2 regions of the Bradyrhizobium sp. HKCCYLRH3073 genome follow, and region 2 is predicted to be linked to the other one. Evidence: riboswitches for the same ligand, from Rfam matches in the RefSeq annotation. Region 2 holds a riboswitch; the other holds the start of a gene.

Region 1 (14,799 bases), on a different contig from region 2:
GAGGTGCAGGGGCGGACGATCGGCATCGTCGGACTTGGCAATGTCGGCCGCCGGGTTGCCGAGCTGTGTCGCGGCCTCCTCGGCATGACGGTGCTGGCCTATGACCCCTATCTCTCGTCGGAGGAGATCGCGGCCCGCGGCGCGGAGAAGGTGGACCTCCATGACCTGATGCGGCGCTCGGATTTCGTCTCGATCAACTGCCCGCTGACGAGAGACAGCCGCGGCATGATCGGCGCCCGGGAGTTTGTGCTGATGCAGCCGCATGCCTATTTCGTCACCACCGCCCGCGGCTTCATCCACGATGAGGAGGCGCTGTTCGCTGCTCTGAGCGAAAAGCGTATCGCCGGCGCCGGGCTCGACGTCTGGGCCAAGGAGCCGCCGCCGCTGGATCATCCGCTGCTCCAATTCGACAACGTGCTGGCGAGCCCGCATACCGCCGGCGTGACGCGGGAGGCGCGGCAGAACATGGGCCGGATCGCGGCCGAGCAACTGCTCGCCGCGCTCGACGGCGGCCGGCCGCCGCGCCTGATCAATCCCGAGGCCTGGCCGCGCTACAGCGCCCGTTTCCGCGAGGCGTTCGGAGTGGCGCCGGGCTAGCCGGGAGAGGGGGAGTTGCGGGGAGAAGATTTCATGCGTCGCAAGCTGCGGGGTGGTAATGAATCTTCTCTCCCGGGCGGCTGCGGCGACGTGGACATTGCTATTTTCCGCGCCGTCTCGACAGCCCGGCGGCGGCTGATCATTTTTCCAGAGGCGCCATGAGCTTAGGCCATTTTTTTCGCTCGGCGCAGAAGGGAAACTGGTCCGATGCGCCGGCTGAACGCCATCCTGAAGTCGACCCATGGCCGCGTCCGTCGCGCCGTCTCGCAGTTCGTCGCGATTGCCGCCGCAAGCCTGCCTTCGGTCGGAGCCTGAGCGCCGGTTCCACGAGCTGCGTCAAATATTTGCGTCGGCCGCTTGATATCGGTCAACAGCGGACGGAGAAGCGCGCTAACATCTCCTCGATCACTGCGTGAGAGGCAGGAGGTTGCATGTCGCGCTACGTCATCCATTTCCTGAAGGACGTGCTGGGCGAGAATGGCCGCCAGTGCGAGATTTGCCAGAGCACGCTGGAGGTTGAGGCCGACAGCGAAGGCGAAGCCGCAGAAATCGCAAAGTCCAGGTTCTGCGAACAGCAGGAGCTGCGCGACTGGTCGCTGCACGCCGACCGCATCGAGGTGAAGGCGGCCGACTTTCCCTCCTGAGCTGCGGGCTCAGCGGCCCAGCCCAGCCGGTGCATCGCGGGCCCCGGGGCCCAGCGAGCGCTGCACCATCACGGTGTCGCACCAGCGGCCGTAGCGGTAGGCGACGCCCGGCAGCAGCCCCACTCTGGCGAACCCGAAGCGTTCGTGAATGCCGAGCGAGGCGACGTTGTCGGCGTCGATATAGCCGATCATCTGCCGATATCCCGCCGCGGCGGAAGCATCGATCAGCGCCTGCATCAGCAGCCGGCCGACACCGCGGCCGAGATGCTCATGGTGGACATAGATCGAATGCTTGACCGCGAACCGATAGGCCGGCCGCTTCCTGAACAGGACGACATAGGCATAGCCCACGACCTCGCCGCGGAATGTCGCAACCAGATGCGGCAGGCGATGATTGCGCAGATTCTTGCGCCGCTGCTTGAGATCGTCCGGCTCCGGCGCGCCGGAACCGGGGGCGCTGTCCTCGACCCCGCGGCGGACGTGCCGCCGGTAGATCGAGAGCATGGCCTCGACGTCCTCGTCGCGTGACGGCCTGACGAGGACCGGCGGCTCGGTCTCGCCAGCCGTGATCGTGCTGTCCATGGTTCGAATTACTCTGCGCAGACATAGGTATGGAGCCGGACCCGGCCGGACTCGTCGAGCTCCTTGTACAGCCCCTGGATCTCGACGTCGAAGCCGGGATAGGCGTTGAACGCCCGCTCGAACATCTTGAGGTAATCGATCATCGGCTGGGCGCGCGCGGAGAGCCGCTCGCCCGGAACGATGGTGGCGATGCCCGGCGGATAGACCACGAACGGCGTCGTCGCAACGCGCCCGGCGATCTGGTCGATCGGCAGGTAATCGACCTCGTTGCGCATCAGCGCACGCGCTGCCTCACGCGGCGACATCGCGATCTCCGGCAAATGCTGCGGCTGGAACTGCTTTGCCTGCAGCGCGCTCACCTCGGCGTCGCGATAGAACCGATGCATCTCGCCGCAGAGGTCGCGCAGCCGCAGCTTGCCGTAGCGCGCAAAGCGCTTCCGGGTGAACTCCGGAATGGCGTCCTCCAGCAGCACGTTGTCATCGTGGAGCCGCTTGAAGGCGACCAGACCGCTGATCAGGGTTCCGGCCTTGCTGGCCTCGACACCCGGCGTCAGCAGGAACAGCAGCGAGTTGAGATCGTTCTTCTCCGCCACGATGCGGTTCTCGCGCAGATATTGCGCGACGATCGGCGCCGGGATGCCGTGGTCGGCATAGCCGCCGGTGGCGCGATCAAAGCCTGGGGTCAGCAGGGTCAGCTTGTTCGGATCGGTCATCGTGAAGCCGGCGGCGAGATCCGGAAAGCCGTGCCATGCGGCCCCGGGCGCGAGCTGCCAGAGGGACGCGTCGGTCGCGAGCTGGTCGGTCGAGATCGCCTCCCAGGCCACATCGTGGCTGGCTCCGGGATTGGCCGCATCGGGAATCGAGACGCGATCCGGCACGAACGGCTCGAAGAACCAGCGCCGTGCCGGATCCTTCTCCTTCTCCTCGAATTCCCTGCGCATCGCCCGGATCTTCTTGCGCAATTCGATGCCGAGCCGGATCGTGTCGTCCCACAGCACCTCGCCGGAGCGGCCCTTCATCATCTGCGCGCCGACGTCCAGCGAGGCGAACAGCGGATAGAACGGCGATGTCGAGGCGTGCTGCATGAAGCTCTCGTTGAAGCGCCGATGCTCGATCCGCCGCCGCTGCCCCTTGATGTGGCGGTCCTTGACGTGGATCTGCGAGGCCTGGGAGAAGCTCGCGAGCTGCTTGTGGGTCGATTGCGTGGCGATGATGCCTGGTGCGTCGGGTCCGAGATCGCCGAGGCCCATGGCGAAGCGGCCGGCATAGAGCGGGTGGAACTTCATGAACCCCGCCCAGGCCTCGTCGAACATGATGTAGTCGCAGAGGTGGCCGATCCGCTTCAGGATCATCTCGGCGCTGTGGATCGTGCCGTCATAGGTGCACTGCTCGACCACCGCGACGCGGAACGGCCGCTCCTTGCGCCAGGCGTCGGGGTCCTTCACCAGCGGGTTGTCGCGGATTTGTTGCCGCAGGTGCTGCTCGTCGAGCAGGTCCCAGCGCATCGGGCCGATCAGGCCCCAGGGGTTGCGAACTGTCGGGACGTAGATCGGGACGCCGCCCGAGATGAGCAGCGCACCATGATGGGCCGCCTTGTGGTTGTTGCGGTCGAACAGCACGAGGTCACCATCGGTGACCAGCGCGCCCAACACGACCTTGTTGGAGGTCGAGGTGCCGTTGAGGACGAAATAGGTCTTCTCGGCGCCAAAGATTTGCGCCGCTTCCTTCTGCGCGCGCAGCGCCGGTCCCTCATGGGTCAGGAGATCACCGAGATCGAGCACGGAATTGTCAAGGTCGTCGCGGAATACGGCTTCGCCGAGATGCTCGACGAAGATCCGGCCGATCGGGCTGCGGCTGTAGAACACGCCGCCATTGTGTCCGGGACAGGTCCAGAGCTGGTTGCCTTCCTCGGCATAGTCGACCAGCGTGCCGAAGAACGGCGTTTTCAGCGTCTCGGCATATTGCTTCAGCCGGCTGATCAGGTTCTTGGCGATGAAGGCGGGCGTCTCCTCGGAGAGGAAGACATAGCCGTCGATGAAATCGAGCACCTCGACCGGCAGGTCCTCGAAGCGCTTGCGCCGAATCAGCAGGATGATCGGGAAGTCCAGACCGCGCCGGCGCATCAGGTTGATCAGCGACGCCGTCTTGCCTTCCAGGCCCTTCTTGCCCCAATCGACGACCATGCAGCCGATCGCGGCATCCGTCTGCACCGCGATCTCGGCGTCCTCCAGCTTGCGGGCGCGCACCACCTCGAAGCCCGAGCGCTGGATCTCCTCAATGATCTGGTTGAAGCGGACGCCGGCGAGATCGTCGGTCTCGAACACCGGCGCGGCGAACAGGAAGGTGAAGCGGCGGAAGTAATCCATGAGCGTCTTTCGGGCTGGGTGGGGCAGCCACCTGTCGTCACGTTCGATGACGGTTCGATGACAATCGGGCACTCACGGAGCTTGTCTCGGCCGTCTCGCGGTGGCAATCGTCCCGAACCCGAGTGACGCTGAAAGGATCCGCGGTGCTTCCTGAATGGATCAGCCTTGATTGTGCGGCCCCGTCCGAACTCCATCGGCAGGCGGCGCTGGAACGCCAGGCGCAGTTGACCAAGCCGTTTGGCGCCCTTGGGCGATTGGAGCAGGTGGCGGTCGAACTGGCGGCGCTGCAGGCCCTGGAACGGCCGGGGGCCGACAGGGTCCCGGTGGTGCTGTTCGCAGGGGATCACGGCATCGCGGCGCAGGGCGTGTCGGCCTATCCGCCGGAAGTGACGGTGCAGATGCTGCACAACTTCGCGGCCGGTGGTGCGGCGATCTCGGTGCTGGCGCGCAGCCTGGGCTGCCCGCTTGAGGTGGTCGACGTCGGGACGCTGGCGCATGAGCCGGTGCCCGGCGTCGTCGTCGACAAGCCACGGCGCGGCACCCGCGATTTCAGCACCGAGGCGGCGCTGACGCCGGAGGAGGTTGCGTTCGCGGTGGAAGCCGGACGGCGCGCGGTGCTGCGGCAGGCCGATCACGCGCCGCAACTCGTGATCTTCGGCGAGATGGGGATCGGCAACACGACGTCGGCGGCAGCGATCGCCGCAGCGCTGCTGTCCTGTGCGCCTGCGGACACCGTCGGCAGCGGCACCGGGCTCGACGCCGACGGGCGGGCCAGGAAGGCCGCGGTGATCGCCGACGCATTGCGGCGACACGGGCTCACGGCGGGAGCGGCCGTCGCGGACATCCTGAAAGCGGTCGGCGGCTTCGAGATCATCGCGATGGCCGGCGCGATCGTCGCCGCCGCGCAGCGGCGCTGGCCGGTGCTGGTCGACGGCTTCATCGTCTCGGTCGCGGCGCTGGTTGCCGTCCGCCTCAATCCTTCCTGCCGTCCGTGGCTGTTGTTCTCTCACCGCTCGGCCGAACGCGGCCACGCCATCGTGCTCGACGTGCTCGGCGCCCGTCCTCTGATCGACCTCGATCTGCGGCTCGGCGAGGCCTCGGGCGCCGCCACCGCGCTGCCGATCATCAGGCTGGCCTGCGCGCTCCACGGGGGCATGGCGACCTTCGCGGAGGCCGCCGTCTCGGGAGCCAAGTCCTGATGCGGATCGATCTGCTGCGGCACGGGACGACGGGGCGGGATGGCCATCTCGATGGCCGCACCGATCCGCCGCTCAGCGAATCCGGCTGGGATCAATTCCGGCGGCAGACGCAGAGCCGGATCTGGCGCAGCGTCGTCAGCTCGCCGTTGGCGCGCGCACGTGCGGCAGCGGAGGATTATGCGCGTCAGACCGGCTGCGCGCTGAACATCGACGCGGATTGGAGCGAGCTCGATTTCGGGCGCTGGGACGGGCGAAGCCGCCGTGACATCGCCGCCGAGTCCGGGGGTGAAGGCTTGCTCGACGCCTTTCATGCCGATCCCACAGTCCGGGCACCGGGCGGTGAGAGCTGGGTCGATCTGCGAGCGCGTGTCACGCGCGCGACTGATCGCATTCTGGCAAAGTCCGAGTCTGCGCCGGTTCTGGTGGTGACGCATGGCGGCGCCATGCGTGCCGCGTTGTCGCATCTGCTTGGCTGGCCGCTGCGCCAGCTATGGAGCCTCCGTATCTGTCCCGGCACGCGGATCACGCTCGAAGCCGGGCAGGGCGATGATGGTGTAGCTTGGGGCGAAATCGTCGAGATCATCCAGCCATGAGTCTGCGTGAATTCTGGATCGCATTGCAGTTCCTGACGCGGCTACCGACACCGCGCGTCGCGGAGTCGCGGCCGGACGATCTTGCGCGGGCGTCGGTCTGGTTTCCGGCAGCCGGACTGGTGATTGGCGCCTGTCTGGCGCTGATCGCCCGCCTTTTTCATGAGGCCGATCCGTGGATCGTCGCGCTCGCCGTGCTGGTCGCCTGGATCTGGATCACCGGCGCGCTGCATCTCGACGGGCTCGGCGACGTCGCCGATGCGTTCGGCGCCGCGCATGGCAAGCCCGAGCGCTTCGTCGCCGTGCTCGGCGATCCCCATGCCGGCAGCTTCGCCGTGGTCGCGATATCGCTGCAGATCGCCGCCAAGCTGGTGCTGACCGCCGAGCTGGCCACGGGCCCGACGGCCTGGGTGCTGCTGCTGATCCCGGCCTGGGCACGGCTGGGAACGCTGGTCTGCACCAAGACGCTACTGTCGTTGAAGCCGGGGCTCGGCGCGAGCGTCTCGAACAGCGTCGGTTGGAATGTCATTATCGCGTGGGGCGGCGTGCTCGTGATCGCCGCGCTGGCCGGCGCGGTCCCGACGCTGCTCGCCATCGTGCTCCTGCCGGCGGTCGCATTCTATTGGCAATGGCGGCTCGGCGGCATCACTGGTGATTGCCATGGCGCCAGCATCGAGGTCACGGAAACGCTGCTGCTTGCCGCCTGCGTGCTCGGCTAGAAGGCGCCGCCGAGCGCCTGCGCCAGCCGCTGCCACTCGGACTCATCGCCCGGCAGGCCGAAGCGCAGCCAGTTTGGCTGAGCCGGAAAACGCCGAACGTGGATGCCGTGCCGGGCGAGCCGCTCGGCCAATGCGGCAGCATTCGCGTTCTCGACCAGCCTGAACAGGGGTGTTCCGCCAAGAGCCCTGGAACCGAGGCTGTGAATTTGGCAGCCGGACGCGGTCAGCATCGTATCGAGCCGTTGTCCGTCGGACACCAGCCTCACGCGTGCGTCCCGCAGCCATTGGTCGTCAGCCAGAGCAATCGAACCTATCGCAAGCGCAGGTCCAGACACGGCCCATGGACCCAGCGCACGGCGCAATTGATCGGCCAGGTCCTGGGAAGTTATGGCAAAGCCGAGCCTCAATCCTGCCAGGCCGTAAGCCTTTCCGAACGATCGCAACACCAGAGTGGCTGGTGGCAAGCTCGGAATCAGGCTCGCCTCCACGGGACAGAAATCAGCAAAAGCTTCGTCTACCACAAGCAGGCCGTTGCGACGCGCGAGCGTCACGCCGAGCAAGTGGAGCGTGGCGCGTGGCAGCAATCGTCCAGTGGGATTGTTCGGGTTGACCACAATGGCGACGTCTGCTTCCGCCAGCGCATCGACCTTGTCGACCAAACGCACTCGGTGACCGCAGCGGCGCCAGCAGAGCTCATGTTCTTCGTAGGTCGGCGTAAACACAGCGACCGAACTTGAAGCGCGCAGGCGCGGCAGAATCTGCAGCAGCGCTTGGGTGCCTGCGGCCGCAACAATCGATGCGGGTGTCTGCAGGCGGTACCGTGCAGCGGCAACGGACAGCAGCGCGTCCTCGTCGGGCTTGCTGGGCAACCGTGTCCAGCTCTCAGCCGGGACCGTCGGCACGGGGTAAGGGATCGGATTGATGCCGGTCGACAGATCGATCCACGGCAGCGGTGCGTCCGGGTAGAGACGGCTGACCGCAGCGAGATCGCCGCCGTGAAGGATCGCTTCCGGCTCATCCTTATGCGTGCTAGTCGCTCTGTCGTCCATCTCGTTCCTTTACATGCCTTTCCTTCAGCGGAGATCGATGTTCGTCTCTCTCGCGCTCACGGCGCTCCTCGTCGAGGCGGCCGTGGGCTATCCCCAGGTCCTGGTGCAGCGGATCGGTCATCCCGTGATGTGGATGGGCGCGCTGATAGCATGGGGCGACCGCCGCTGGAACAGGGCAGCAGACAGCTTTGCCGCACGACGCGCGCGCGGCATTGGGCTGGTGTGCCTGCTCGTCGTCGGGATGATGGCCACCGGCCTTATTGCAGCATGGGTCGTGCAGGCGCTCGTCGGCGAGCCGGTTGCAACCATCATCATTGGTGTGGCGGCAAGCAGCCTGCTGGCCCAGCGCAGTCTCGATACGCATGTCGCAGCCGTCGCCGAAGGATTGGAGCAGCAGGGACTCGACGGCGGCCGCCAAGCCGTCTCCATGATCGTCGGCCGCGATCCCGAGCGGCTGGATGAAGCCGGCGTCGCGCGGGCTGCGGTCGAGAGCCTGGCGGAAAACTTCTCCGATGGAGTCGTCGCGCCGTTGTTCTGGCTCGTTGTCGGCGGATTGCCGGGCATCCTGATCTACAAGGCTCTCAACACCGCCGACAGCATGATCGGTCACCTCTCGGACCGTCACCGCGCGTTCGGCTGGGCGGCGGCGCGGCTCGACGATCTCGTCAATCTGCCGGCCTCGCGCCTGTCCGCGCTGTGGATCGCAGCCGCTGCGGCCTGCATCCCCAGCGCCTCGACTTCGGCCGCGGTGCGAGCCGTTACACGCGATGCATCGAAGCATCGTTCGCCCAATGCCGGCTGGCCGGAAGCGGCGATGGCCGGTGCACTCGGACTGCGCCTGGCGGGCCCGCGCGTCTATCACGGTCATCTCGTCACCGACGCCTGGATGGGAGACGGGCGCGCCGATCTCGACGCGTCCGACATCCGGCGCGCCTTGCGGCTGTATCGGCTAGCGTGTCTGGTTCAGGCCGTGGTCGTCGCAGGACTCGTCCTGGTCAGGATCGTGTAGCCGCCTCCGGTGGTGCGGGCTGGCTGGCCAGCGCGAGGATGCGGTCGACGTCGACGTGGCGTTCAAGATGCGCCGCGAATGCATCCAACGTCGTGTCCACATCGGTCTCATAGACGAGGCCGCTCGTCGTCGAGCCGAGGCCGCGCAGCCAGTGGCTACGCAGGCCGTCGTCGGCGAACAGGCCATGTACGTAGCAGCCGGCAACCAGGCCATCGGCCGTGATGGCACCATCGCGCCGGCCATCGGAGAAGGTCAGGAAGGGGCGCTGTGTCGCCAGTCCCTCGGTGCGGCCGATATGCATCTCGTAGCCGTGAAACGACAATTGACCGTCCATCAGCGTGCCCTGGACCTCGCGCAACGCCTTGTCGTCGGTCAGGGTCGTTTCGACGTCAAGCAGCCCAAGTCCCGTGACAGAACCAGATGCCCCCTCGTGTCCGTCGGGATCGCTGATCATGCGTCCGAGCATCTGATAGCCGCCGCAGATGCCGAGCACGCGGCCGCCGCGGCGCAGATGCGCGATGAGATCGATGTCCCAGCCGGCGTCACGCAGGGCGCTGAGATCGGCGATCGTCGCCTTCGAGCCCGGCAGGATCACGATGGATGCGTCGCCAGGAATCGGCGTGCCCGGGCGCAGGAACTGCAGGTCGATTCCGTCCTCCAGCCGCAACGGATCGAACTCGTCGAAATTGGAGATGCGCGGATAGGCGAGGATGACGACCTTCGGCCTGCGTCCTTCCGATGATCCGCGTTCAGCCAGTCCGAGCGCATCCTCGGCGGGCAGGCGGCGCGCATCGGAAAAATGCGGAATGAGCCCGAGCGACGTCCAGCCCGTCCGCTGCGCGATCTCGTTGATGCCCGACGCGAATAACGCCGGATCGCCGCGGAACTTGTTGACGAGGAAACCCGCGATGCGTGCGGCATCCGCGGGCGCGATCACCGCCTGGGTGCCGACCAGGCTCGCAATGACGCCGCCGCGGTCGATGTCGCCGATCAGCACCACCGGAATCTGCACCGCCTGGGCAAAGCCCATGTTGGCGATATCGCCGGCGCGCAGGTTGATCTCGGAGGCGGAGCCGGCGCCTTCGACCAGCACGATGTCGGCATCAGCAGCCAGATGGTGAAAGCTCTCGAGCACCGCATTCATCAATTGCGGCTTCATCGCCTGATAGGCCGACGCCTTGGCGTTGCCGATGACGCGGCCCTGCACCACGACCTGCGACCCGATCTCGCTCTGCGGCTTCAGCAGCACCGGGTTCATGTGCACCGTCATCGGCCGCCGCGCCGCGCGCGCCTGCAGCGCCTGGGCGCGGCCGATCTCGCCGCCATCCGTGGTGACGGCGGCGTTGTTCGACATGTTCTGCGGCTTGAACGGCGCCACTTTCAGGCCGCGCAAGGTCAGCGCACGCGCGAGCCCCGCGACGATCAGCGATTTGCCGACGTCGGAGCCGGTGCCCTGGAACATGATGGCGCGCGCGCTCATGAGCCTAGTACTCGATGCCTTCCTGCGCCTTCACGCCGGCCGCGAAATGATGCTTCACGAGGTTCATCTCGGTCACGAGATCGGCGGCCTCGATCAGCTCCGGCTTGGCGTTGCGGCCGGTGACGACCACGTGCAGGTCGGGACGGCGCCCTGCGAGCGTGGCGACGACGTCGGTGATATCAAGGTGATCGTAGCGTAGCGCGATGTTGAGCTCATCGAGGACGAGCAGCCGGATCGACGGATCCGCCATCAGCTCCTTTGCCTTGGCCCAGGCGCGCTCGGCCGCGGCGACGTCGCGCGCACGATCCTGGGTCTCCCACGTGAAGCCTTCCCCGAGCGTGTGCCACGACACCTGGTCGCCGAACGTCTCGATCGCCTTGCGCTCGCCGGTTTCCCACGCGCCCTTGCCGAACTGCACGACGCCGATGCGAAAGCCGCGGCCGATCGCGCGCAGCATCAGGCCCCACGCCGCCGTCGATTTGCCCTTGCCCTTGCCGGTGTGAACGATGAGCAGGCCCTTCTCCACGGTCTTGGAGGCGACCTCGGCATCCTGCACCGCCTTGCGGTTCTCCATCTTCGCCTTGTGGCGTGAATCGTCGGCGCTTTCGGTCACGGGCATGTTCTCCTTGTCACTTCAAAGTCAACGGCAGTCCTGCCGCCATCAGGATTACGCGATCGGCCACGGCCGCGACGTCCTGGTTCAATCGTCCCTGGGCATCGCGAAAGGCGCGTGCGAGCGCGTTGTCCGGCACGATGCCCAGTCCGACTTCGTTGGACACGACCACGATCGGGCCATGCGCGTTCCTGAGCGCGTCGATCAACTCGGCGCATCTGGCCGGCACGTCCATGTCGGCGAGCATCACATTGCTGAGCCAGAGCGTCAGGCAATCGATCAGCATGGGCGTGCCCGAATCTCCGCTTGCCCGGACGAGGCTAGCTAGATCATGCGAGGTCTCCAGCGTCTGCCATCCCTCGGTGCGGCGCGCCTTGTGCTGGGCGATCCGGTCGGTCATTTCGGCGTCGAACGCCTGCGCCGTCGCAACATAGGTCCAGGGCGGCGGAACGGCGGTGACGATGGCCTCGGCATGGCGGCTCTTGCCCGAGCGCGCGCCGCCGAGCACCAGCGTCAGGCGCGGCAGGACGGGGTGCGGCGGGGCAGGGACCATGGGGACGATTCCGATTGACGGGCTTTGACGCGACCCGTATCTAACAGATGACGGTTCTCCGAAAGGAGAGATTTAGGGAACACGGTGCGGGTTCTTGACCCAAGGCCGTGGCTGCCCCCGCAACTGTAATCGGCGAGTGTGAGGCCAAGACACCACTGGGAAACCGGGAAGGTGGCCTGATGCAGCGACCCGAGAGCCAGGAGACCTGCCGTCGACATTGCTGTTGGCCGACCCGTCGCGCGGGGAGTCGCGATGCTGGTTCTGATCCCGCCGGGATGGGCGGGATGCCGTCGGATGCAGCGCATCGTCCGGTCCTCTGGGGAGCCGGCAAGCGACGGAGACGGCCATGAAGTTGACCCGTACCACGATCTTTGCAGCCGCGAGCCTGTTGCTGCTCGCCGCCGATCCCGCCTTCGCGCATCACATGATGGGCGGCAAGCTGCCGCAGACGTTTGCGCAGGGGATGCTGTCCGGCCTCGGCCATCCCATCATCGGAATCGACCATCTGGCGGCGATCGTGGGCGCAGGCATCGTTGCAGCTCTTCTGGGCCGCGGCTTCGCGCCGGTGCTCGCCTTCACCACCGCGATGATCGCGGGCGTCGGCCTGCATGTGGCCAAGGCCAACATCCCGGCTGCCGAGCTGCTGGTCGGCCTGACCACCGCCGTGGTTGGGCTGGTGGTGGTGATGCGTGGGCGTTTCGGCGTGTTGCCGGTTGCCGGCCTGTTCGCCGTGACCGGCCTCGTCCACGGATATGCGCTGGGTGAATCGATCGTCGGCGCCGAGAACTCTCCGCTTGGAGCCTATCTCGCCGGGCTGCTCGTGATCCAGACCGTCATCGCGGCCGGTGCGTTCCTCGGCACCAGGCTGCTGTCGGCGAAGGCCAAGGCGGCTGCGCCGCTGGCGCTGCGGCTCGCGGGCGCTGCCATCGTGCTGGTGGGCGGCGTTGCCGCCGCAACGGCCGCCGGCGTGATCGGCTGATTGATGATCGCATCGGAGACTGGAGAGACGACGCTGTTCGTCTGCGTCACCTGCCGCACGCAGGCGCCTGAAGCTGCGCCGCCGGACGAGCCGCGGGCCGGTGCCCGTTTGCTCGCAGCCATCGAGACGGTGCCGGCCGCGCAGCGCGCCGGCGTCACCGTTGTCGGTGTCGAGTGCCTGTCGAACTGCAATCGTGCGTGCACGGTTGCGGTGACAGCGCCGGGCAAATGGACCTATGTGCTCGGCGCGCTCGATCCGGATCTGCATGCGCGGGATGTGCTGGCATTCGCGCAGCTGCATCAGCGCCATGATGCGGGCCTGCCGGCCTGGCGCGAGCGCCCGGAATACATCCGCAAGAACACCGTCGCGCGCGTGCCTGCGCTGTCGGCGCCACGCTGAAACCGAGAGATCGCATCGCCATGACGAAGTCGTTCGCCAAGACGCCTTGCACCATCGTCACCGGTTTTCTCGGCGCCGGCAAGACGACGCTGGTGCGCAATCTGATCGAGACCGCGAACGGCCGCCGGCTCGCCATCATCGTCAACGAGTTCGGCGACGTCGGCATCGACGGCGACATCCTGAAAGGCTGCGGCGTGCCGGACTGTCCGGAGGATCGCATCGTCGAGCTGTCGAACGGCTGTCTGTGCTGCACCGTCGCCGACGATTTCGTTCCCGCGCTCAGGAGCCTGCTGGACCAGAAGGAGCCGCCGGAGCATATCGTGATCGAGACCTCGGGGCTGGCGCTGCCGAAGCCGCTGGTGCAGGCCTTCAACTGGCCCGAGATCGCGACGCGTGTCACGGTCGACGGCGTCGTGGCGGTCGTCGACGGCCCGGCGGTGGTTGCGGGCCGCTTCGCCGACGATCCGGAAGCGCTCGCGGCGCAGCGCGCCACCGATGCCTCGCTCGATCACGACAACCCGCTGGAGGAGGTCTACGAGGACCAGCTGCTGTGCGCCGATCTCGTCGTGATGAACAAGAGCGATCTGATGAGCGAGGAGCAGCGCAAGGATGTCGCCGCCGAGATTGCCGCCAAGGTGCAGCGCGCCGTCAAGGTGATCGCGACCGAGCATGGCAGGCTGTCGGCGTCGGTGCTGCTCGGGCTCGGCGCCGCGGCGGAGGATGATCTCGCCGCCCGGCCGTCGCATCACGACAACGAGGCCGAGCATGATCACGACGATTTTGAGAGCTTCGTGCTCGACGTCCCGGCGCAGGCCTCGCCCGATGCGCTCGTCGACCGCATCGCGGCCGCCGTCGATGCGCATGATGTCTTGCGGGTGAAAGGGTTCGTGGAAGTTGCCGGCAAGCCGCTGCGCCTCCTGGTGCAGGCCGTGGGCAGCCGCATTCAGCACCAGTTCGAGCGCCCGTGGCGCTCGGGCGAATCGCGGCAGGGGCGGTTGGTGATCATCGGCGAGCGCGGCCTCGATGCCGCCGCCATCCAGAGCCTGATCACAGGGTAGGCGTCACCGATGCACCTGCTGGCGACAACGGGCGGGGATCTCGACGACCTCGAACAGGCCGTGGATCTTGCGCAGTCGCCGGCCGAGATCGTCGTGCTGTCGTTCTCGGACACCGACCTGTCGGCGTTGGCCGAAGCCTGGACCGCGACGTCGACCGAGCTGCCCAGCCTGCGCCTCGCCAGCCTGAAGCGGCTGAAGCATCCGATGTCGGTCGATCTCTATGTCGACCGCGTCGTGCTCGGGGCGCGCGCCGTCGTCGTGCGTTGTCTCGGTGGGCTCGACTATTGGCGCTACGGGCTGGAGCGCATCGCGTCGGTGTGCCGCAGCCGCAACATCCTGTTCGCGGCACTGCCGGGCGACGATCGCGCCGACGACCGGCTCGATGCGCTCTCGACCTTGCCGCACGACGCGACGTCGCGGCTTTACGGCTATCTGCACGAGGGCGGCGTCGGCAATGCGCGCGAGGCGCTGCGTTATCTCGCGCGCCTGCTTGGCCGTGACGCGCCGTTTGCCGAGCCGATCGCGATCGGTCCGATCGTCGGCTTTACGCGCGACCGCGGCGCGGTCGGCATCGATGACCTCTGCAGCCACGATGATGCACGGCCGAGCGCGCTGATCGTGTTCTACCGTGCGAGCCTGCTCGCCGCCGATACGGCCGGGATTGCGGAATTGATGCGTTCGATCGAAGCCGAAGGGCTGGCGGCGGTCGCGGTCGCGGTGACCAGCCTGAAGGATCCCAGCATCGGCGATGCGCTGGCGCGACTGGTCCGGCACCGGCGTCCTGCGGTCATCTTGAACGCGACCGCGTTCTCGGCGCAGCGCGAGGACGGCACAACGGCGCTCGACCTCGCGGACGCGCCGGTTCTGCAGATCATCCAGGCACAGAGCACCGAGGAAGCCTGGGCTTCCTCGGCGCGTGGACTGTCGCCGACGGACCTTGCGATGAATGTCGTGCTGCCGGA
Region 2 (14,799 bases):
GTGGCCGGCTGGAACCGGCGGCAGCACGGCCGCACCGTGTTCGAGATCAGCCTGTCGGGCGACGTCGACCGGCTGCCCGGCATCGTCGCCAGCAACGTCTACCGCATCGCGCAGGAGGCGCTCACCAACGCCGTCAAGCACGCCGGCGCGACGCGCGTGCGATTGCAGTTGACGCTTCAGGACGGGCCGGCCCAGTCGGCGCCCGAGAGCACGACCGTGCTCACCGTCGAAGATGATGGTCCTGCCGGCGATGCGCCCGACAAGCCGGGCATGGGCCTGCTCGGCATGCGCGAGCGCGTCGCCTCCATGGGGGGCCAGATGAGTTTTGCGGCCACGTCCGGCGGCGCGCGCCTCCGCGTCGAGATTCCGCTCCCGGCCCTGCCCGGCCTCTCGCCTGCGCAGCCGGAAACGGCCTACGCGGCATGACGACGCCCGCCGGCACCATCCTGCTGGTCGACGACCATGCCGTGGTCCGCGAGGGCTACAGGTCGATGCTGCAGAAGCAGCCGGGGCTGCGCGTGGTCGCCGAAGCCGCCGATGGCGCCGAAGCCTACCGGCTGTTCAAGGAGGTCAGGCCCGATCTCGTCATCATGGACCTGACGATGCCGGGCGTCGGCGGCATCGAGGGCATCCGCCGCATCCGGCAATGGGATCGCGGCGCGCGCATCCTCGTGTTCACCATGCATGAGAATGCCGGCTTCGCGGTGCAGGCGATCCGCGCCGGCGCCCGCGGCTATGTCACCAAGAGCAGCCCGCCGGAGGCTCTCGTGCGCGCCGTCATGGACGTGCTGGCAGGCCGCATCGCGATCAGCCCCGACATCGATCACGAGCTCGCGCTCAGCCGCCTCTCCGGCGAGCGCGCCGCCGCCGACGTGCTGTCCGCGCGCGAGTTCGAGGTGATGCAGATGCTGCTGGCCGAACGGACGACGGACGAGATCGCGTCCGCGCTGCATCTCAGCCCGAAGACGGTTGCCAACCTGCACTCGCTGATCAAGGACAAGCTCGGCGTCGCCACCGACATCGAGCTGGTGCGGCTGGCGCTGCGGCAGGGCCTGCTGAGCTGAGCCGGCGGGGCTTACATCCCCGCGAGAAAGCTCAGGAGTCGCCCTGCGGCGTTGCTGCCGCGTCCGACGCCGTGACCGGATCGTCGATCAGGTGAAACGCGCGCCCGAGCCGGCGCTGCACGCTCATCACGGCGCGGTCGACGTCGCTGATCAGGCTGTCGCCGAGAACGACGTGCGGGATCTCCCAGTTGCGGCCGCTGCGCACGTCGAGCGCATGAACCGCCGGCACGCGCGCGGTCTCGCAGCCCGGCTGCGCGCGAAGGTCCTCCTCGACCAGGCGGGTCAGCTCCGCCTGGGTCTTGCCGATGGTCGTCATCGCCGGCATCAGGGCCTGGTCGCGGGCATCAGGCCGAGCCGCTTGGCGATGATGCGATCGACGGTCCGTTTCGGAAGCACCCGCACGATCCATTGCCTCATGGCGTCGGGCGCGATCTCGTAGCGCACCTTGGGCGCCGGCAAGGTCAAGGCGTCGGCCACCCGCGCGGCGATGGTCTCGGCCGGCAGCCCGGACTTGCCGAGATTCAGCATGAAGGCGCGGATCTTCTGCAACGCCGGGAAGAACGGCGAGGCCTGATACGGCGACAGGTCGACCTCGTCGGCCTTGGCCCAGATCGGCGTCTTCACCGCGCCCGGCGCGATGACGATCACGTCGATGCCGAACAGCATCAGCTCACGGCGCAGGCTCTCGGACAGCCCTTCGATCGCATGCTTTGAGGTCGAATACGGCGCCAACAGCGGGTTGCCATTGCGCCCGGCCACCGAGCTGACCATCACGATCCGGCCTCGCTCCCCTTTCATGGCGGGATCCGCTCCGAGCAGCGGCGCGAACGCCTGGGTCGCGATCACCGGGCCGATGACGTTGACCTCCATCTGATGGCGGAACTGCGCGATCGGCAGCTCCGTCACCGGCCCCGCGACGGCGATGCCGGCATTGTTGACCAGGCCGGCGAGCGCCTCGCCGGCGAGAGCCGCCCGCACCTCCTCCGCGGCCGCCTTCACCGCCGCCTCGTCGGTCACGTCGAACAGCAGCGGCGTGAAGTTGGCGCCGAGCTCGCTGCGCAGACGGTCTGCATCGGCCTGCTTGCGAACGCTGCCGAACACGCGAAAGCCGCGCGCGAGCAGGTGCTTCGAACAGGCGAACCCGATGCCGGTGGATGCGCCGGTGATGACGACGGATTTCATGGGGACCTCAACGATTTGCGCGGCGATTATCGCACGGGATGCGGCAAGATGCTGGCGCTGATTTTTCGCGTGAGGTCATCACCCGCCGAGCCTGCCCCGGAACAACGGAATACGGCACGCAACGCACGGCGCGTCGGCAAAACGGCCGCGGCAAGAATGGGATTTAAGTTTCAATGCTTGAGAGGATGAGAGCTGACGTGAGATCGAGGGCAGCGACCAAACTGGATGAAGGAAGGTTTGTGACCTTATGAGATCGTTAACCTTTCCGCCTCGCTCGCCTGTCTTCGCCGGGTCTACAAGGAGGTGATCGCACCTCATTCCATCGATTGTCCGGCGAATCTCCGAAACGCCGGGCTCCGACCCGTCTTCCCCTCTATGCGTATCGTCTTAATTTTCCGTATCCGTGTTTCCCCGGAGTACTACGCCCTCCGCCCCTAACGCATTGTTATCGCCCGTGCCGAAAACTGCCCCGGCCGAAAGCCTTGCAGCGGATCCCACACGCGTTGCTGTCGCTCCGGCAATCCGGACCAACGGGCGCGATCGTGTCACAGCCAGAACAGCTTCCGCTTTCAGAAAACTCCATCATCACCGAACTCGAAGAGGCCGTCCGCAGCGGCTCCTCGGCGAAGCGCGTCAACACGCTGCGCCAGGTCACCAACCTGTTCCTGCATGACGGCGAACGCCTCAGCGAGGACCAGATCAAGGTGTTCGACAACGTGCTGTGCATGCTGGTCTCGCGGGTCGAGACCCGCGCGCGGGCCGAGCTCAGCAAGCATCTCGCGCCGGTCGACTATGCGCCCGTCGAATTGATCCAGCAGCTCGCCCGCGACGACGAAATCTCGGTGGCCGAGAACGTGCTGATGCACTCGAGCCGGCTCACCGAGCATACGCTGGTGGAGGTCGCGGCGACCAAGGGCCAGGATCACCTGATGGCGATCTCCAGCCGCCCGCATCTGACCGAGGCGGTGACCGACATCATCGTCGACCGCGGCGAGCGCCGGGTGATCCGCAAACTCGCCAACAACCAGACCGCGCGCTTCTCCGAGACCGGCTATTCCGGGATGATGGCGCATGCCGAGGACGACGACGAATTGTCCGAGATCATCGGGCTGCGCGTCGACCTGCCCACCAAGCATCTGCGCGACCTGCTGCGCCGCGCGACCGAAGCCGTGCGCGCCAAGCTGATGGCCTCGGCGCCGCCGGCGCTGCAGCAGGAGATCAAGAAGATCCTCAAGGCGATCGCCGACGTTGCGCGCAGCGACGGCGGCCTGGTCGGGCGCGACTTCACGCTGGCCGAAGAGGCCGTCAAGCGCATGAAGGGGCTGAACGAGCTCAACGATGCCGCCATCGCCTTCTTCGCCGAGACCCGCCGCTTCGGCGAGGTGTCAGCCGCGCTCGGCCTGCTCAACAACGTCCCGACCGAGATGATCGCCAAGGTGATGGAAGGCCCGCGCACCGACATCGTGCTGATCCCTTGCCGCGCCGCCGGGCTGGCCTGGTCGGTGGTCGCGAAGATTCTCACCCACCGCCCCATCAAGCACGCCATCGACACCGAGACGCTGAAGCTCGCCGAGCGCGACTATTCCCGCCTGTCCCTCGACACCGCCCAGCGCACGCTGAGGTTCTGGATGGTGCACAACAAGGTCGAGAAGTAAGCGGCGCTCGCAAGCGATCCGTGCCGGAATTGATTCGCGCCTCACATCCCGCTGTCGTCCCTGCGAACGACAGCTGTGGGGCGTCGCGGGCGCCGGGTATCTCACGCCGAACGCGGCGGCCGAGAGAGTTCGCCACACGCAATCCACTCCAGCGCGTTATCGCCAGGAGATCGCCGGGCGCCGGATTGACTTTGGTGCGCCCGCACTCCTACGGTGACGGCGACGGTGCCCCTCGACCGGGGCTCAATAGGGAATGCGGTGCCGGAGACGTCTCGCAAGGGACGTGACCGAAGGCCGCAGCTGCCCCCGCAACTGTAAGCGGCGAATCTCGCGTCAGAGGCCACTGGGAAATCTCGGTCCCGGGAAGGCGACGTGGAGGTGACGACCCGCGAGCCAGGAGACCTGCCGTCAGCCGTGGTCACACGCGAGGATGCCGGTCGGGGCGTTATTGGCATCGTTTTCAGGCAGGCCTGCAAAGGCGTGCATGAGACCTCGTTCGCGGTGACGTGCCACTGACGTCATGCCGAGGTCACTCGTGTCTCCCGTTCCCCATGCCAGGCGCCGTCGCGCCCTTCTGTCGTCGTTATGCCTCCTCTCGTCGTTCGCGCTGCTCGGTCCCTCCCCCGCAACGGCGCAGCAATCCGCCTCGCCCGATCTGCTGCCGCCGGTCGAGGTCGACCCGCCGCACCGGCCGATCGCTCCGAAACCGGCCATCCCCCGCAGAGCCGGCAACGCCGCGCATCAACAGATGCCGGCGGCAAAGCCGGAATCGCCGGCCAGCCCGCCCGTCGCGGTCAGCCCGGCCGGCATCGTGACGCCGGTCGCCAACGTCGCGAATGCGATCACGGTGGTGACCGACAAGGACATCGCCGCGCAGCAGGCCCGCACGGTGCCGGACATCCTGAGCACCGTCCCCGGATTGAACGTCGTGCAGGCCGGCGGCCCGGGCGGCCAGACCAACGTCTTCATGCGCGGCACCAATGCCAACCACACCAAGCTCATCATCGACGGCATCGACGTCGGCGACGTCACCAACAGCAACGGTGCGTTCGATTTCGCGCATCTGCTCGCCGCCGACATCCAGCAGCTCGAGGTGCTGCGCGGGCCGCAGAGCGGGCTGTACGGCTCCGATGCGATCGGCGGCGTGATCTCGGTGATCACGCGCAAGGGCGACGGCCCGGCGCGGGCGACCGCCTCGGTCGAGAGCGGGTCGTTCAAGACCTTCAACCAGTCGGCCGGCGTCAGCGGCTCACATAGTAATGTCAACTACGCGGTCAATGTCGCGCACCTGCACGCCGGCGACGTGCCGGTGACGCCGTGGCAGCTGCTCCCGGCCGGGCAGAAGGCGATCGGCAACGCCTACGACAACGTGACCGCCTCGTCCAAGCTCGGCGTCGATCTCAACGAGGCCTGGACGTTGAACTCGGTGATTCGATACGCCGACGCCACGCTGCTGTTCACCGGCGACAGCGGCTTTCCGAGCGCTCCCGATGCTATCAGGAGCAACCACACGGTCCACCAGCTGGCGACGCGCGAGGAAGCCGTGTGGTCGCTGCTCGGCGGCCGCATCAGGAACTATTTCGGCGTCAACTACGTGAACAACTGGTCGTCGGATCTGACGGCCGGCAATCCCGTGGCCGCGGTCGCCACGGGGGAACGCATCAAATATGACTGGCACGCGGTGACCGAACTGGCGCCGCACAACAATCTCGTCGTCGGGCTGGAGCAGCAGACCGAGCGGCTGAAAACAACTGATCTTTCCGCCGAGAACGGCAACAAGGCCGGCTTCATCGAGTTGCAGACGGAGTTCGCCAAACGCTGGTTCGTGGTGGCGAGCCTGCGCAACGACGTCAACGAGCAATTCGGCGGCCATGGCACCTTCCGGATCGCGCCGGCGGTGATCCTGCCGGTCACCGGGACCAAGCTGAAGGCGAGCTACGGCACCGGCTTCAAGGCGCCGACCTTGAGCCAGCTGCACCAGGATTTTCCGGCCTTCAACTTCTTCGCCAATCCCAACCTGAAGCCGGAGCAGAGCACCGGCTACGACGCCGGCTTCGAACAGCCGCTGTTTTCGGATCGCATCCGCTTCGGCGCGACCTACTTCCACAACAGCATCACCAACCTGATCAATTTCAACGCGACCTTCACCTCCTACGCCAATGTCGGCCTCGCGACCACCGAAGGCACCGAGAGCTTCGTGACGGCTGATCTCACCGACCGGATCTCGCTGCGTGCAGACTACACCTTCACCCGCGCGGTCGATGCGGCCACCGGCCAGCAGCTATTGCGGCGGCCGAAGGAAAAATGGAGCGCCACCGCGACCTGGCAGCCGATCGATGCGCTGCGCCTGTCGGCCACCGTGCTGAGGATCAGCGACTGGCTCGATGTCAGCCGCGACGGCATGACCACCGGCCTGGTCGCGCCCGGCTATACGGTCGTCAACCTGCGCAGCGACTACGCGCTGTCCAACCAGGTCAAGCTGTTCGGCCGGATCGATAACCTGTTCAACCGTCACTACCAGAACCCGACCGGATTCCTCGCGCCGGGCTTCGGCGTGTTCGGCGGCCTCCGGGTGGCGAGCTCCGGTGTGCAGTGACGCTGCCGACCAACCTCCCGGCGGCTGACAGAAGCTGCCGAAATGGACTACAATCGCAATAGAAGGAGATGTTCCATGACTCTCGACGTTCTCGCCCGATCTGGTTCCGGGGCTCGCCTCGCGCCCGTTCCGCAACGGCATGCCGCTGCGTTCTGCTTCGCGCTGCTGACAGCGGCCTGCGCGCTGGCGAGCTTCGTGTTCGCCTGCGCGACGCCGTTTGCGGCCTTCGCCGTGATCGCCGCCGCCATGCTGCCGCTGCGCATGGCGCTGCCGGTGATGCTCGGCGCCTGGCTGGTCAACCAGGGCGTCGGCTTCGGCGCGCTGCACTATCCGGTCGATGCCAACACGCTGGCCTGGGGCGCCATGATCGGCGTCGCGGCGCTCAGCGCCACCGTCATAGCCCGCATGGCGCTGGCGGCCTTGCGCACGGGACCAGCGCCGGCCGCGTTTGCCGTCGCGCTCCTCAGTGCCTACGCCGCCTATGAGTTGGTGCTGCTGGCCGCCACGCCCGCACTCGGCGGGGCCGCAAGCTTCGCGCTCCCGATCGTCGCCCGCCTCGGCCTGACCAGCGCCGCCTGGCTGGTCGGCCTCGTCGCGGTCAGTGAGATCGTCCGCCTGCTGACCCCACTGGTCTCGCGCCGCGCGGCCTCCTGACCGGCGACCATCTCCTAGCCACCAAACAAAAACGGCGGGCCTCGGCCCGCCGTTCTCATATCCGATCGTCGTCGCAAGCTCAGTTCTTGCTCTTGTCGACCAGCGCGCCCTTCTTGATCCAGGGCATCATGTCGCGCAGGCGGGCACCGACTTCCTCGATCGGGTGCTGGGCAAGCTTGGCGCGGGTCGCCTTGAACGAGGTCTGGTTGACCTTGTTCTCCAGCATCCAGTCGCGCGCGAAGCGGCCGGACTGGATGTCGTCGAGCACGCGCTTCATCTCGGCCTTGGTCTCCGGCGTGATGATGCGCGGGCCGGTGACGTACTCGCCGTACTCGGCGGTGTTGGAGATCGAGTAGTTCATGTTGGCGATCCCGCCTTCATAGATCAGGTCGACGATCAGCTTGACCTCGTGGAGGCACTCGAAATAGGCCATCTCCGGCGCGTAGCCGGCCTCGGTCAGCGTCTCGTAGCCGGCCTTGATCAGCTCGACCAGGCCGCCGCACAACACCGCCTGCTCGCCGAACAGGTCGGTCTCGCACTCTTCCTTGAAGGTGGTCTCGATGATGCCGGCGCGGCCGCCGCCGATCGCCGACGCATAGGACAGGCCGAGGTCATGGGCGTTGCCCGAGGAATCCTTGGCGATCGCGATCAGGCAGGGCACGCCGCCGCCGCGCTGGTACTCCGAGCGGACGGTGTGGCCGGGGCCCTTCGGCGCGATCATCAGCACGTCGAGATCGGCGCGCGGGTCGAGCAGATTGAAGTGCACGTTGAGGCCGTGCGCGAACACCAGCGCGGCGCCCTGCTTCATGTTGTCGTGCAGGTGCTCGCGATAGATGTCGCCCTGCAGCTCGTCGGGGGTCAGCATCATCACCAGGTCGGCCCACTTGGCGGCCTCGGCGACTTCCATCACCTTGAAGCCGGCGCCTTCGGCCTTCTTGGCCGAGGCCGAGCCCTTGCGCAGCGCGATCGCGACGTCCTTGACGCCGGAATCCTTCAGGTTGAGCGCGTGGGCGTGGCCCTGGCTGCCATAGCCGACGATGACGACCTTCTTGCCCTTGATCAGGTTCAGATCGGCGTCGCGATCGTAGTAGACACGCATTGTCGTTTCCTCTTTGAGATGGCCGGAATTGGCTGAAAAGTCAGACGCTTGGGTGAGGCACGGGCGGCTGCGCCCGGACGAAATCCGGCCCGTGTCTAGAGCATTTTGGGTCCCGTTGGAAACCCCGATCTCGCATGGCGGCGGCGTCCTTCATGCGTCCATGAAGACGGGATAGAGCGAGGCGAGCAGCAGCGCGGCCATCAGGATGTTGAAGGCGCGGACCGCACGGTCGGAGCTCAGCAGCGGCCGCAGTGCGGTGCCGAACAGGGTCCAGGTGATGGTCGAGCCGATCGCCATCACGAAGCTGATCGCGACCTGCAGCCCGACATTGGCCGGAAAGCTGGCAATCGCGGCATAGGCGGTGATGGTGCTGATCACCATCACCCAGCCCTTGGCGTTGACCCACTGGAAAAGCGCCGCGCCCCAGAACGACATCGGGCCGCGCGGCGTGGTGTCCTCAGGCTTGGTCGATCCGGACAAGGCGATCGCAACCGCCAGGTAGATCAGATAGGCCGCGCCTAGATATTTCAGAACGTCTTGCAGGACCGGGTAGCGGATGAACACCGTGGCCAGCCCGAAGCCGACCGCGCCGACCATGAAGGCGAAGCCGAAGCTGACGCCCATCATGTGCGGCACCGTGCGGCGGAAGCCATGGGTCACGCCCGACGACAGCAGCATGATGTTGTTCGGACCCGGCGTGAACGCCATCACGAAGGCGAAGGTGACGAAGGCGATGAGGAGCTGCTGGGACATCAGGACGTTCTCGCCGCAAGCAAGCACTGACTTGCGGTCACCTGCGCATGGCGGCCGCGCCTGTCGCGGCGCGGGCAGTGCAACCTCGCCCCGCTTGCGGGGAGAGGTCGGATTGCATCGCCAGATGCAATCCGGGTGAGGGGGTACAGGTCTAACGGCGAACGCTCCCCGTGCGGCTGCCCCTCACCCCGACCCTCTCCCCGTAAGAACGGGGAGAGGGAGCGCACCGTCGCCTGCGCGAAAGTGAGACTCACGAATCTGCCGCTCATAGCTACCCCTGCCCCGCCGGCTTCTGCAGCACGTAGGTCGCGTGCATCGGGGCGTGGTAATCGGCGGAGATCGTGACGAAGCCGACCTCGGCCAGCATGCGCTCCATCACCCAGGCGAAGGTGGAGTTCTCGTCGCGCATGTGGGTGATGACGCTGTCGCGGGCGAGGTCGTGGTTCTTGATGTTGAAATCCGCCCATTGCTCAACCGAGCGCTCCGCGCCGTCGGGCATGGAGACATAGACGATGTCGCGCAGGAAGAACTGCGCGCCCGGCTTCAGCGCCGCGAAGATCCGCGCCAGCGCCACCGCCTTCCAGAAGTCTGGCAGGTGATGCAGCGTGAACTCGCTGGCGATCAGGTCATAGGTGGCAGCCTCATAGGCGAACGACAGCAGCCCCGCCGAATGCATCCGCACCGCGGTACGGCGGTCGCGGGTGTAGATCTTGGTCAGCGCCAGCATCGCCGGCGAGATGTCGATGGCGTCCACCACGGCCCCCATCAGCGCCGCTTCCGTCGCCAGCACGCCATTGCCGCAGCCGATGTCGGCCACCCGCCAGCCCGGCTTGACACCGAGCATCTTCAACGCGGCGCGCGCACGCTCGTCGGCATCGTCGCCCGAACCGTAGATCGAGGCCACGGCATGATCGAGACCGATCCGGTTGCGTTCGTTGTAGTACCAGTCGCGCGCCAGCATGGCTCACATCCCTTCCGGTCCCCGCCCGATCGCCGCAATGCCGGTCCTGGCGACTTCCACCAGGCCCAGCGGACGCATCAGATCGATGAATTGCGTGATCTTGTCGGTGTTGCCTGTGATCTCGAACACGAAGCTCTCGGTCGTGGCGTCGATCACGCGGGCGCGGAACGCATCCGCCAGCCGCAGCGCCTCGACGCGCGGCTCGCCGATGCCGCGCACCTTGACCATCGCCAGCTCGCGCTCGATCGCGCGTTTCGTCAGCGTCATGTCGACGACGCGATAGACCGGGATCATGCGGTCGAGCTGATGCTTGATCTGCTGGATCACCATCGGCGTGCCGGTCGTGACGATGGTGATGCGCGACAGGTGCTTCTGGCTCTCGGTCTCGGAGACGGTGAGGCTCTCGATGTTGTAGCCGCGCCCCGAGAACAGGCCGATGACCCGCGCCAGCACGCCGGGCTCGTTCTGCACCAGCACGGCAAGCGTGTGCGTTTCGTTCGGATCGTGGCGGTCTTCGATGAAATAGGCGGAGGCTGGCTGGTTCATTGGTGTCCCCGTGCTAGTTCAACCGTCATGGCCGGGCCTGTCCCGGCCATCCACGTCGAGCGTCGAGCGCGCGGTTCGTGGATGCCCGGGTCAAGCCCGGGCATGACGGCTGTGTTTGTGGCGAGTTGCGAGCTCCTCATGCGGCCCCCGATTCGGCATGCGTGGCCGCGGGCATCACCCAGCGCCTGAACAAATCGAGATCGATGTTGCCGCCGGTCAGCACCAGACCGACGCGCTTGCCGGCCAGCCTGCCCTTTTCCTGCAAGGCGGCTGCGAGCGACGCCGCACCAGCGCCTTCGGCGAGATTATGGGTGTCGGTCCACAGGATGCGCACGGCCTCGGCGATCTCGGCGTCGCTGACCTGCACGATCCGCGAGGCGCCTTTCAGGATGATCGCGAGCGCATCCGCATCCGGGCTGCGCGTGGCGAGACCATCGGCGTGGGTGTCGGCGCTGTTGGTGGTCACCACCGTGCGCGCAGCGAACGACAGCGCGTAGGACGGCGCCTCGGTCGACTGCACGCCGACGATCTCGGTCTTCAAGCCCAGGAGATCGCGCGCCAGGATGCAGCCGCAGATTCCGGAGCCCTGGCCGATCGAGACGTAGAGCACGTCGAGATCGGGGACGCTGCGCAATAGCTCCAGCGCGTAGGTCGCGACGCCGCGCACGAGATCGCGATGAAACGACGGCACCATGTGCAGGCCGTCGCGCGCGGCGTGGCGCCCGGCTTCCTCGCGCGCTTCCTGGAAGTCGCTGCCATGCTCGATCAGCTCGGCGCCGAACGCCGCCATCGCGCGGTTCTTCTCGACCGAGTTGCCCTGGGGCACGTAGATCGTCACCGGCAGCCCGTTGCGACGGCCGGCGAAGGCGATGCTCTGGCCATGATTGCCGCGGGTCGCGGTGATCAGGCCGCGGACATCGGGCTGCGTGCGCTTGAGGCTGTCGACATAGACCAGCCCGCCGCGCACCTTGAAGGCCCCGGCTGGGGTGTGGTTCTCGTGCTTGACGACGACGTGCGTCCCCAGCCGCTGCGCCAGCAACGGCCACGCATGCGCGGGCGTCGCCGGCACCGCGGCGGCGACGATGGCGTGGGCGGCTTCGAGCTCAGCGAGCGTGAACATGGAATTGCTCATTTGTCAGAAGCGGACAGCTCCAGGCGCCGCTGCGCTCCCTCTCCCCGTTCTTACGGGGAGAGGGTCGGGGTGAGGGGCAGACGCACGGGACGTGCGCGTGGTGAGACCTGTCCCCCCTCACCCGGATCGCATCTGGCGATGCGATCCGACCTCTCAGCGCGAGCGAAGCTCGTCGCGCCCCCGCAAGCGGGGAGAGGTTGAGAGCCAGACTGCCGAACGCGCGTGCCATCACCGCACCATCACTCCTGCCGAACTCACACCAGCGCCTTGCCACCCGCGAACGCCGCGGCCGGATCGGATGCCTCGGCCGGCAGGATCATCTCGTTGTGCGCCTTACCCGAGGGGATCATCGGGAAACAGTTTTCGAGCGCGGCGACGCGGCAGTCGAACAGCACCGGCTTCTTGACCGAGATCATCTCCTTGATCGCGCCGTCGAGGTCGCCGGGCTTGCTGACCTGCAGACCAACGCCGCCATAGGCTTCGGCGAGCTTGACGAAGTCCGGCAGCGCCTCCGAGTAGGAATGCGACAGGCGGTTGCCGTGCAGCAGCTGCTGCCACTGCCGCACCATGCCCATGTACTGGTTGTTGAGGATGAAGATCTTGACCGGCAGCTCGTACTGCACGGCCGTCGACATCTCCTGCATCGTCATCTGCACCGAGGCGTCGCCGCCGATGTCGATGACCAGGCTGTCGGGATGCGCCACCTGCACGCCGATCGCCGCCGGCAGGCCGTAGCCCATGGTGCCGAGGCCGCCCGAGGTCATCCAGCGGTGCGGCTCCTCGAAGCCGTAGAACTGCGCCGCCCACATCTGGTGCTGGCCGACCTCGGTCGTGATGTAGGTATCGCGCCCGCGCGTCAGCTCGAACAGCCGCTGGATCGCATATTGCGGCATGATCACGTCGCGGTTCGGCTTGTAGGCCAGCGAGTTGCGCGCGCGCCAGACGGCGATCTCCTGCCACCACGACTTGATGTCCGGCTTCTTCGCCTCGGCCCTGAACACCTGCAGGATGTCGGCGAGCACATCGCCGCAATCGCCGATGATCGGCACGTCGACGCGGATGTTCTTGTTGATCGAGGACGGATCGATGTCGATGTGGATCTTCTTCGAGCCGGGCGAGAACGCATCGGTGCGCCCGGTGATGCGGTCATCGAAGCGCGCGCCGACGCACAGCATGACGTCGCAATCATGCATCGCCATGTTGGCCTCGTAGGTGCCGTGCATGCCGAGCATGCCCAGCCAATTCTTGCCCGAGGCCGGATAGGCGCCGAGCCCCATCAGGGTCGAGGTGATCGGGAAGCCCGTGACCTCGACCAGCTCGCGCAGCAGCTTCGAGGCGTCGGGCCCGGAATTGACGACGCCGCCGCCTGAATAGATCACCGGCCGCTTGGCCGAGGCCAGCAGCGCCACGGCCTTGCGGATCTGCATCGCGTCGCCCTTGACGCGCGGCGAATAGGACACGTGGACGTCCGACTTGCGCGGCGGATGATAGGTGCCGGTCGCGAACTGCACGTCCTTCGGCACGTCGACCACGACCGGGCCGGGACGGCCCGTGGTGGCGACGTAGAACGCCTCGTGCAGCACCTTGGCGAGGTCGTTGACGTCGCGGACCAGCCAATTGTGCTTGGTGCAGGGCCGGGTGATGCCGACCGTGTCGCATTCCTGGAACGCATCGTTGCCGATCAGGTGCGTCGGCACCTGCCCGGTGATGCAGACCAGCGGGATCGAATCCATCAGCGCATCGGCCAGCGGCGTCACCATGTTGGTGGCGCCCGGGCCCGAGGTCACCAGCACGACGCCGGGCTTCCCGGTCGAGCGCGCATAGCCTTCGGCGGCGTGGCCGGCGCCCTGCTCGTGGCGGACCAGGATGTGCTGGACCTCGCTCTGCTGGAAAATCTCGTCATAGATCGGAAGCACCGCGCCGCCAGGATAGCCGAAGAGGTGCTGCACGCCGTGGTCGATGAGCGCGCGCACGATCATCGCGGCGCCGGTCATCTGGTTCGGATCGTGGCTCTTGTCGGTCATGGTGGGCTCCGGATCGCTGGGTCTCAGCGGCTTGTCGTTTTGGTCGGTCGGTTCGGTCGGCTGGTTTTCTGTTGGTTCAGCGTGGTCGGGTCGCTTCGGGCAATAAAAAAGGGCCCTGGAAGGCCCTGCGCACCGCTCGGATCATGGATGGCCGCTAGCCATCCCCGGCGATGCGCCTGGGTACGACTACGATAAGGAGGGCAATAAAGTTGCGCATGATGCCGAGCAAGCTTCCCAAAGGTTGCGCGAAACATAGCTATGGTTGCCTCGATGTCAAGGCAAAGCCGGCTCTGCTGCGCGATTTATGGATGTTAACGCGGAATTTTCCGTTCGGCGAGCGGTAATTTGGCCATCACGCCGTCATTGCGAGCGAAGCGAAGCAATCCAGGGGCCCCACTCGACAACTCGGGATCGCTTCGTCGCTGCGCTCCTCGCGATGACGATCAGAGGGATGCCACCCACGCCCGCGCCGCCTCGGGGCTCATCCACTCGAACTCCGGCAACTGGTGCCGGAACCAGGTGAACTGCCGCTTGGCGTAATGGCGGGTGTCGGCCTTGCCGATGGTGGCCGCCTGCTCCCGCGTGATCTCCCCTCTGATATAGCGCATCAACGCCGGCACGCCGTGGGCCTTCATCGCCGGCAGCAGCGGATCGAGGCCGCGTGCCGCCAGCCGCTCGACCTCCTGCAACGCGCCGCGGTCCAGCATCAGATCGAACCGCGCGTCGATCCGCTGATACAGCGCCTCGCGCTCGGGAGCGATGAACAGCGCCCGATAGCTGCCCGCCGGCAGCAGCGGTGGCGTCGTCTCCGCGTGCCAGTCGGCCAATGGCCGACCGGTGGCCTCGATCACCTCCAGCGCGCGGGCCACGCGGGTGCGGTCGCGGACGTTCAGCCGCGCGGCCGCCGCCGGATCGCGTCGCGCCAGCTCGGCATGCAAGGCCTCGACGCCGTCGCGATCGAGCCTGAGGCGCACCGCGTCGCGCACCTCATCCGGCACGGGCGGCACCGCGGACAGCCCTGATGTCAGCGCCTTGAAATACAAGCCGGTGCCGCCGATGAAGATCGGCAGCCGCCCGGCCCGCTGCACCTCGCCCAGGATCTCGGCGGCATCCCGGACAAAATGGCCGGCCGA

Evidence for each region. A riboswitch is a leader RNA that binds a small molecule or an ion and turns the genes downstream of it on or off. The one in region 2 is predicted to bind cobalamin.
Region 1: another riboswitch for cobalamin. It lies ahead of ACQR1X_RS31020 (HupE/UreJ family protein); the one in region 2 lies ahead of ACQR1X_RS27585 (TonB-dependent receptor domain-containing protein).

Annotation. Positions count from the first base shown of each region.
Region 1 is NZ_JBNPUD010000023.1:4,739-19,537, forward strand. It holds gene ACQR1X_RS30960 (hydroxyacid dehydrogenase) at 1-597, shown strand, start outside; gene ACQR1X_RS30965 (hypothetical protein) at 1,029-1,241, shown strand; gene ACQR1X_RS30970 (GNAT family N-acetyltransferase) at 1,251-1,823, opposite strand; gene ACQR1X_RS30975 (Orn/Lys/Arg decarboxylase N-terminal domain-containing protein) at 1,832-4,189, opposite strand; gene cobT (nicotinate-nucleotide--dimethylbenzimidazole phosphoribosyltransferase) at 4,333-5,388, shown strand; gene ACQR1X_RS30985 (histidine phosphatase family protein) at 5,388-5,981, shown strand; gene cobS (adenosylcobinamide-GDP ribazoletransferase) at 5,978-6,697, shown strand; gene cobD (threonine-phosphate decarboxylase CobD) at 6,694-7,746, opposite strand; gene cbiB (adenosylcobinamide-phosphate synthase CbiB) at 7,784-8,755, shown strand; gene ACQR1X_RS31005 (cobyric acid synthase) at 8,742-10,235, opposite strand; gene cobO (cob(I)yrinic acid a,c-diamide adenosyltransferase) at 10,240-10,848, opposite strand; gene cobU (bifunctional adenosylcobinamide kinase/adenosylcobinamide-phosphate guanylyltransferase) at 10,865-11,401, opposite strand; cobalamin riboswitch at 11,436-11,628, shown strand; gene ACQR1X_RS31020 (HupE/UreJ family protein) at 11,748-12,380, shown strand; gene ACQR1X_RS31025 (DUF1636 domain-containing protein) at 12,384-12,779, shown strand; gene cobW (cobalamin biosynthesis protein CobW) at 12,800-13,837, shown strand; gene cobN (cobaltochelatase subunit CobN) at 13,847-14,799, shown strand, end outside.
Region 2 is NZ_JBNPUD010000015.1:75,537-90,335, forward strand. It holds gene ACQR1X_RS27560 (HAMP domain-containing sensor histidine kinase) at 1-426, shown strand, start outside; gene ACQR1X_RS27565 (response regulator transcription factor) at 423-1,064, shown strand; gene ACQR1X_RS27570 (hypothetical protein) at 1,096-1,389, opposite strand; gene ACQR1X_RS27575 (SDR family NAD(P)-dependent oxidoreductase) at 1,389-2,246, opposite strand; gene ACQR1X_RS27580 (DUF2336 domain-containing protein) at 2,789-3,901, shown strand; cobalamin riboswitch at 4,108-4,325, shown strand; gene ACQR1X_RS27585 (TonB-dependent receptor domain-containing protein) at 4,422-6,497, shown strand; gene ACQR1X_RS27590 (hypothetical protein) at 6,573-7,151, shown strand; gene ilvC (ketol-acid reductoisomerase) at 7,231-8,250, opposite strand; gene ACQR1X_RS27600 (LysE family translocator) at 8,401-9,003, opposite strand; gene ACQR1X_RS27605 (class I SAM-dependent methyltransferase) at 9,275-9,964, opposite strand; gene ilvN (acetolactate synthase small subunit) at 9,968-10,510, opposite strand; gene ACQR1X_RS27615 (threonine dehydratase) at 10,647-11,630, opposite strand; gene ACQR1X_RS27620 (acetolactate synthase 3 large subunit) at 11,897-13,666, opposite strand; gene miaA (tRNA (adenosine(37)-N6)-dimethylallyltransferase MiaA) at 14,110-14,799, opposite strand, start outside.